One region of the Variovorax sp. RO1 genome, then DNA from elsewhere that is predicted to be linked to it. Evidence: riboswitches for the same ligand, from Rfam matches in the RefSeq annotation. Region 1 holds a riboswitch; the other holds the start of a gene.
The links. Region 1 has a riboswitch for glycine ahead of gcvT (glycine cleavage system aminomethyltransferase GcvT). Riboswitches for the same ligand answer to the same signal wherever they lie in the genome.
Positions count from the first base shown of each region.

Region 2: another riboswitch for glycine. It lies ahead of CY658_RS27670 (ABC transporter substrate-binding protein); the one in region 1 lies ahead of gcvT (glycine cleavage system aminomethyltransferase GcvT).

Region 1 is NZ_PKMT01000009.1:150,329-154,533, reverse strand. Features, by position in the region: gene gcvP (aminomethyl-transferring glycine dehydrogenase) at 1-331, opposite strand, end outside; gene gcvH (glycine cleavage system protein GcvH) at 385-756, opposite strand; gene gcvT (glycine cleavage system aminomethyltransferase GcvT) at 828-2,000, opposite strand; glycine riboswitch at 2,048-2,152, opposite strand; glycine riboswitch at 2,165-2,255, opposite strand; gene CY658_RS30355 (N-acetylmuramoyl-L-alanine amidase) at 2,305-2,982, opposite strand; gene CY658_RS30350 (hypothetical protein) at 3,077-3,613, opposite strand; gene CY658_RS30345 (L,D-transpeptidase Cds6 family protein) at 3,710-4,189, opposite strand.
Region 2 is NZ_PKMT01000007.1:161,804-166,008, forward strand. Features, by position in the region: gene CY658_RS27665 (NADP-dependent isocitrate dehydrogenase) at 1-1,213, opposite strand, end outside; glycine riboswitch at 1,480-1,605, shown strand; gene CY658_RS27670 (ABC transporter substrate-binding protein) at 1,740-3,323, shown strand; gene CY658_RS27675 (ABC transporter permease) at 3,347-4,205, shown strand, end outside.

The DNA.
Region 1 (4,205 bases):
CGGGGTTCTCCAGGATGTTGCGCAGGATCACGCCCGGCGTGTGCGTGCCGTAATAGCCTTGGCCGATGAAGCTCTGGAACACCTTGTTCTTCGATGCCAGCGTCTTCAGCTCGGCCAGCGCGTCGGCCTCGGTGACGGGCGCGGGCAGGCGCATCGGCCGGGCGCGGCGGATAGCCGCCGGCACGATGCCGTCGATGAGCTCCGCGCGCGTTTCCGAGCCGATCACCGGCAGCATGCGCGCCTCGTCCGCTGCATCGATGCCGATGTGACGGGCGAGGAATTCTTCGGCGTTCTCTAGTTCTTGCAAAGAGGGAAGGGCGGGAATCGGCATGGCGGTGAAGGCTCGGGGGAAGAAGGAACGAAGGTGGCTGAAGACTCAGCGGATCAGGACTCGGCGGCGAACTTGTCGTAGGACGCTGCGTCGAGCAGGGCGTCGAGCTGTGCGGGCTCGCTCAGCTTGACCTTGAAGAACCAGCCGGAGGCCAGCGGGTCGCTGTTGGCCAGCGACGGGTCGGCGCGCAGCGCTTCGTTCACTTCGGTGATCTCGCCCGACACGGGCATGAACACATCGGCGGCGGCTTTCACGGACTCGACCACACCGGCGACTTCGCCCTGTGCGAAGGTCTTGCCGACTTCGGGCAGGTCGACGAACACCACATCGCCCAGCGCGTCCTGCGCATGCACGGTGATGCCGACGGTGGCGGCGCCGCCTTCGGCCGCCACCCATTCGTGGTCCTTGGTGTATTTGATGCTCATGAAAAAACTCCTCGTGGAAAAAATGGAATCGGGGTGCAGAGCCTAGCCGGGTCTGCGGTGTTCAGCTGCGGTCAGCCGCGGTAGTAGCGCGTCGGCACGAAAGGCATAGTCGACACCTCCATCGGCACCGGCTTGCCGCGCACGATGGCCTGCACGCGCGTGCCGGGCTCGGCAAAGGCGGCGGCCACGTAGCCCATGGCCACGCAGCGGTCGGCCGTGGGGCCGAGCAGGCCGCTGGTGACGGTGCCGATGTCGTGGCCTTCGAGCGACTGCAGCAGCGTGCCGTCGCGCACCGGAATGCGTTCCAGCGCCACGAGGCCGACGCGCTTGCGCGTGAGCGTCTCGTGGTCGGTGTGGCCGGCCGCACCCGAGGCGACGGCCGCCAGCTGGGCCAGCACCTTGGCCGCGCCCGGGAAGCCGCCTTCGCGCGCGCCGCCCGTGCGGCGCACCTTCTGGATCGCCCAGTTGAGCGAGGCTTCGACCGGGGTGGTGGTGGTGTCGATGTCGTTGCCGTACAGGCACAGGCCGGCTTCGAGCCGCAGCGAGTTGCGCGCGCCCAGGCCGACGGGCTTCACCTCGGGCTGCGCGAGCAGCAGGCGGGCGAGGGCGTTGGCATCCTTGCCGGCCACGGAGATTTCGAAGCCGTCTTCGCCGGTGTAGCCGCTGCGCGTGACGAAGGCGGCAATGCCGCCGATCTGCACCGCGCCGCCGGTCATGAACACGAAGCGCTCGATGCCGAGCGACAGGCGCGCCAGCGTGGCGGCCGCCTGCGGGCCTTGCAGTGCGAGCAGGGCATGGTCGGGCAGGGGCTGCACTTCGCAGCGCGCACCGATCTTGTCCTGGATGTGGGCGATGTCGGCCACCTTGCAGGCACCGTTCACGATCACGAAGAGCGAGCCGTGGCCTTCGTTGAAGAACATCAGGTCGTCGAGGATGCCGCCCTCGTCGTTCAGCAGCAGGCCGTAGCGCTGCTTGCCGGCGGGCAGGTCGACCACGTCGACGGGCATCAGGGTTTCGAAGGCGGCGGCGGCGTCGGGGCCGACGAGACGCAGCTGGCCCATGTGCGAGATGTCGAACAGGCCGGCCGCATCGCGCGTGTGCTTGTGCTCAGCCATGAGGCCGGCGGGGTACTGGACCGGCATGGAGTAGCCGGCGAAAGGCACCATGCGTGCGCCGAGCTCCACGTGGAGGTCGTACAGCGGTGTCTTGAGAAGTTGGGCGTCAGAAGCGGAGGAAGCGGCCACGGGGCACTCCAAAGGGGCAGTCGAAATCCATGGCTGCAACGCCATGGGCCACCCCTGCTGTCCGCTTTACCTGAGAGATTCGCCCCACGATCGGGGTTTGCTCCTTCGGTGGGCCGCATGCAATGCCACGGCCTCTCTCCAGCAAGGAAACGCCGGTGGTTGCCGGCGTCTTGTCAGTCCTTTTGCCTGAGCGTTCGGGGAACCCCTGCGCCTTCGGCGGCCCCGTCATGCGGGGCTCTCTCCTGACCCGGCGAGTGTAGTGGATCGCGGGGCCGGGGCTGGTGTCGAAGTGCTCGTGGGGGCCTCAGGTGTGGCAGCACCCCAGCGCCTGGGACGCTCTCAGTTGGGAGAGCGGCTTGGCGGAAGCGACCGCCACGGGAACGGCATCGGCTTCGCCGTTCAGCACCAGGTGCTTGAACCGTTCCCAATCGAACAAGGTGCCCGGATCGGTACGGCGGTCCGGGTCCAGCTTGGCGTGCGAAACCACGTGGGCCAGATTGGGGTACTTGGCCCAGCAATGGCGAACGATGCGGGCCGTGATTTCGACTTGCCAGTCGGAGAACGTGTCGAGCTCCTGCTTGTTCACGACCTCGATGCCCAGCGACCAGTGGTTGACGCGCTTGGCGCCGTCGTTCACATCGGGGTGCGAGGCCGCATTGCGCACGTGCCATGCCGCGAGCGCCTCCGGCACGCAGGCCCAGACGAGTTCGCCGTGCTGGTCTTCGTCTTCATCGGGAACCAGCCAATGGAACGACGCGGCGTCGGTCGGTTTTTTCATGACCGAGATGGCGCCGGAAGACGATCCGCCGGCCGTGGCATGGATGACCACCGTGGTGATGCCCATGATCGGATCGACCGATCGCTTCGTCGTGCACGTCGGCCAGTAGGGCTGCACGCCGGGGTACCAGGGCTCGTTGAGGGAAACCTCTCCTGGTCGTTTCGACTTGGGAAGCGTGAAGTGATAGCTCTTCGGACTCGGCATGCTGAACCTCCTTGTTTTGGGAACTGAGTTCTAGCAAGGGGCCCTCTGGGCCCGCGTCCCCTGGATGAGGGATGGCGACCTCTGGCCGCCAGGTTCAGTGCACGGTTTCGGCCAGCGGCAGCAGCTTGTCGATGCGCTCGCGCAGCGAGTCGGCGCGCTCGGGGCCGGCGGCTTTCTCGATCTCGGAGAGCATGAGCGCGGCGATGGTCAGCATGGCCTCGCGGTCGCGCGCCTCGCGCAGGGCGTCGCGCATCTGGTTGGCGAAGCGCGGGTCGCGGCGCACGAACATGCGCTCGCAGATGTCGAACAGGAACATGCGCGTGGTGGCCAGCGAGCGCTTGCCGTCGAAGCTGTCGGCCGATGTGGCGACCTGGATCGGTTCGGCGGCGGGGACGGGTGTGGGGGCCGGCGTAGGTTGCACCGGGGCCGGTCGCGCATCCTGCAGATAGCCCCGCTGCATCAGCCCCTGGATCGCCTGCTCGGCCTCGACGCGGCTGGGGAACAGCGGGCTGAAGTCGGTCAGCGAGCGCCGGCCGTCGGCCATGAGCAGCAGGGCGCGCTCACGCTGGCTGAGCGTGCGCTGCCCGGCCTGGAGTTCGTCGCGTGCCTTCTCGGTCTTGGTGGGAAACATGGCGGCCACAGCTTTCGGAGGTCGAAGGCTGCAGCATCGTTGCAAGTGGTGACACCTTCGTGAACCATTTGCCTACAGAGGGCATGCTGACGCGCGTCAGTTGCCCGCGCTGCTTTCCTTGCGGATCAGCCAGCGCGTGCCCACGCGCTGTAGCTCGAGCGTCTTGCGGTCGGTTTCGGTGAGCGCGTCGGCGCGGTAGACCTGCCGGAATTCCGCACTGGCCGACGTGCCCTGGATGCTGATCACCAGCCCCTCGATGCCCACGCTGATGCGCGACTTGCCCGTGATGCGGGTGCGCCGGTCGGCCTCCCAGCGTTCGCGGGTTTGGCTGCGTGCGGGGGTGAAGTCGGGCGCGTAGGCCGCGAGGTAGCGCTCCACGTCGCGGGCGGACCAGGCCGCAGCCCAGGCGCGCACGGCGGTTTCCACTTCGGCGAGGGTGGCGACGGGGTTGGCCGAAATGACGGGTGCTGCCGCAGACGACGGCACAGGCGCAGCGGCCGGCGTGGCCGCGAAACCGGCCGTGGCCAGCAGCGCGGCGGCGGCGAGGCTGCAACCTTGGGCGGCGATTCGATGCATGGCGTCCTTTTCCTTC
Region 2 (4,205 bases), on a different contig from region 1:
TCTTGGGGTCGAAGGCGCCGTGCCACTTGCAGAAGTTGATGATCTCCTGGTAGATGCGGGCGAAGGTCGATTCGGGCATCACGGCCTTGACGTCCTTCAGGCGGCCGTCGGCACCCCACATCTTGCCGCCGTTGCGGATCATGGCGGGCATCGACGCATCGACGATCACGTCGTTGGGCGAGTGGAAGTTGGTGATGCCCTTGGCCGAGTCGACCATGGCCAGCTCGGGGCGGCCTTCGTGGCAGGCGTGCAGGTCGCGCTTGATCTCGTCCTGCGTGCTCTGGGGCAGCGTGGCGATCTTGTTGTACAAGTCGACCATGCCGTTGTTGACGTTGATGCCCAGCTCGTCGAACAGCTTGCCGTGTTTCTCGAAGGCTTCCTTGTAGAAGATCTTCACGCAGTGGCCGAACACGATGGGGTGCGAGACCTTCATCATGGTCGCCTTGACGTGAAGCGAGAACATGACGCCGGTCTTGTGCGCGTCTTCGATTTCCTTTTCATAGAAGGCCAGCAGCGCCTTCTTGCTCATGAACATGGAGTCGATGATCTCGCGGTCGAGCAGGGCGACCTTGGGCTTGAGCACGATGGTCTTGCCGCTCTTGGTCAGCAGTTCCATCTTGACGTTGCGCGCGCGGTCCAGGGTCATGGACTTTTCGCCGTGATAGAAGTCGCCGCCGTGCATGTGCGAGACGTGCGAGCGGGAGGCCTGGCTCCACTCGGCCATGCTGTGCGGGTTCTTGCGGGCGTATTCCTTCACGGCGCGGGGCGCGCGGCGGTCGGAGTTGCCTTCGCGCAGCACGGGGTTCACGGCGCTGCCGGTGCACTTGTTGTAGCGCGTGCGGATGTCCTTGTCCTCGTCCGAGGTCGGGTTCTCCGGGTAGTCGGGAATCTTGTAGCCCTTGCCCTGCAGTTCCTTGATGGCCGACTTGAGCTGCGACACCGAGGCGCTGATGTTGGGCAGCTTGATGATGTTGGCGTCAGGCCGCAGCGTGAGCTTGCCCAGTTCGGCCAGGTTGTCGGGCACCTTCTGGTCGTCGCTCAGGAACTCGGGGAATTCGCCCAGGACGCGGGCGGCCACCGAGATGTCGCTCGTCGTCACGTTGATGCCGGCCGGCGCGGTGAAGGCGCGCACGATGGGCAGGAAGGCGTAGGTCGCCAGCAGCGGCGCCTCGTCGGTGAGGGTGTAGACGATGGTGGGTTGCTTCGTGCTCATGCGCTTGCTTCCGTAGGTTCTGGGTTGTCGAGAGGGCTGAAATTTCATTGGGCGAAATGGACTTTCGCCGGAGCCCCCCATTGTCGCCCGGTCGGGCCGGGGCGCGGTCGGAGAAACCCCGATGACCCCGCTGCCGCGGCCCATGCCACCGCGTGGCACGCAAACTGCTTTGAAGAAAGCATCCAGGAGAAATGCCTGGCTCGATGCGTCGAGCTGGTGCATTACCGAAGGCGATAGCCCATAACGCTCAGGTCCCAAGACTGGATTTTTCTAACGCTGGAGAGCGCTGACCGGCCCCCTTGCAGGGGACCGAGGGCAGCCGCCGAAGGGGCAAGCCCTGCGCGATGTGCGTGCAGGGTGAATCTCTCAGGCAAAAGGACAGCAGGGGCACGCCGCGCGATGAGCGCGGTGTGTCCGTGTTCGCTCCGGAGCCTTTTTCATGACCTGTTTCCCGCACCGCCGCCCGATGCCTGCGCCCCCGGCGTTGCCCGCGCGCGCCCCTCTTTTTCAACCGGAGAACTGACCCATGCTGAAGACACGACAACTGAAAGCCCTGTTCGCAGGTGCCTTGCTGGCCGCGGCAGCGGCCTCCTCCTTCGCGCAGGACACCGGCAAGGTGCTGCGCCTCGTGCCGCAGTCCGACCTGAAGATCCTCGACCCGATCTGGACCACCGCCTTCGTCACGCGCAACCACGGCTACATGGTCTACGACACGCTCTTCGGCGTGGACGCCCAGGGCAAGGTGCTGCCGCAGATGGTCGACAAGTACACGACCAGCGCCGACGGCAAGACCTGGACCTTCACGCTGCGCAAGGGCCTGGCCTTCCATGACGGCAAGCCCGTCACTTCGGAAGACGTGCTCGCCTCGCTCAAGCGATGGGGCCAGCGCGACGGCCTGGGCCAGAAGATGTTCACCGCCCTGGACAAGACCGAGGCGGTCGATGCCAACAGCTTCAGGTTCGTCTTCAAGGAGCCCTTCGGCATGGTGCTCGATGCGCTGAGCAAGCCTTCGTCGAACCCGCCCTTCATCATGCCGGCGCGCGTGGCGGCCACGCCGGCCGACAAGCAGATCGACGACGCCACCGGCTCCGGCCCCTACATCTTCAAGAAGGACGAATACCGCCCCGGCGAAAAGATCGTCTACCTGAAGAACACCAAGTACGTGCCGCGCGCCGAGGCGCCGTCGGGCACGGCCGGCGGCAAGAGCGTGTACGTCGACCGCATGGAGTGGATCGTGCTGAAGGATGCACAAACGCAGGCCAATGCGCTGGCCAACGGCGAGGTCGACATGATCGAGTGGGTGCCCTCCGAGCAGTACACCGCGCTCAAGAACAACCCTGCCATCACGCTCGACAGCCCCGTGTCGAAGGGCTCGTTCGCGTTGCACCTGAACCACCTGATCCCGCCCTTCGACAACCCGAAGATCGCGCAGGCCGCCTTCATGGCCATCAACCAGGAGGCGCTGATGCGCGCCCAGCTGGTGCACAAGGAGCTGTACAACGGCTGCGCGTCCATCTACCCCTGCGGCTCGGCCTTCGCCTCCGACAAGACGGGCTACTTCACCGGCAAGCCGCAGTTCGAAAAAGCCAAGGCGCTGCTCAAGGAGGCAGGCTATGACGGCAAGCCCGTGGTGCTGATGTACCCGGCCGATTTCGCGGTGCTCAACAAGTTTCCGCCGGTGATGGCGCAGCTGCTCAAGCAGGCCGGCTTCAACGTCGACATGCAGTCGATGGACTGGCCCACGCTGGTCACGCGCCGCGCCAAGAAAGATCCGGTCGACAAGGGCGGCTGGAACCTCTTCATCACGGGCTGGGGCATTGCCGACAACATGAACCCGATGTTCTTCGCGCCGCTCACGGGCAATGGCGAGAAGGGCTGGTTCGGCTGGGCCACCGACGACAAGCTGGAGCAGCTCAAGTCCGACTTCCTTGCCAGCAGCGACGAACCCAAGCGCAAGGAGCTGGCCACCGCCATCCAGCAGCGCGTGTACGACACCGGCATCTACGCACCCATCGGCGAGTACAAGCCGCTCACGGCCTACCGCAAGGGCGTGGTGAGCGGCGTGGTGCGCTCGCCGGTCGCCGTGTTCTGGAACCTGAAGAAGAACTGACGCGGCCGGACCCGGGAGCCACCATGCTGCTTTTTCTTGCACGCCGCATTCTCTCGACCGTGCCGGTGCTCGTCATCGTCGCGCTCATCGTGTTCCTGATGCTGCGGCTCGCGCCCGGCGACCCGGCCGCCGCCATCGTGGGCGACAGCGGGACCAGCGAGAACATCGCCAGCGTCCGCGCGCAACTGGGGCTCGACCAGTCGCTGCCCGTGCAGTTCTTCCACTGGAGCGCGCAACTGCTGCAGGGGAACCTGGGCGAGTCGTACTTCATGAAGAAGACGGTGGTGGAACTGATCGGCCAGCGCATCGAGGCTACGGTGTCGCTCGCGGCCGTGACGCTGGTGGCCACCATCCTCATCGCGGTGCCGCTCGGCGTGCTCGCGGCGTGGCGCCACGGCGGCTGGCTCGACCGCATGCTGATGGGCTTCTCGGTCATGGGCTTTTCGATCCCCGCGTTCGTGATCGGCTACGTGCTCATCTGGATCTTCGCGCTGCACCTGCAGTGGCTGCCGGTGCAGGGCTACCAGCGACTGAGCCAGGGGCCTTTGCTGTGGCTCAAGCACCTGATCCTGCCGTCGATCACGCTGTCGATCATCTACGTGGCGCTGATCGCGCGCGTCACGCGTGCGGCCGTGGCCGAGGCGATGACCGAGGACTACATCCGCACCGCGCGCGCCAAGGGCATCTCCGAGACGCGGCTGCTGATGCGCCACGCGCTCGCCAACGCGGCCATTCCCATCGTCACGGTCATCGGCATCGGCATCGCGCTGCTGATCGGTGGCGTGGTGGTCACCGAAACGGTGTTCGCCATTCCGGGACTCGGGCAGCTCACGGTCGATGCGGTGCTGTCGCGCGACTTCCCGTTGATCCAGGGCATCACGC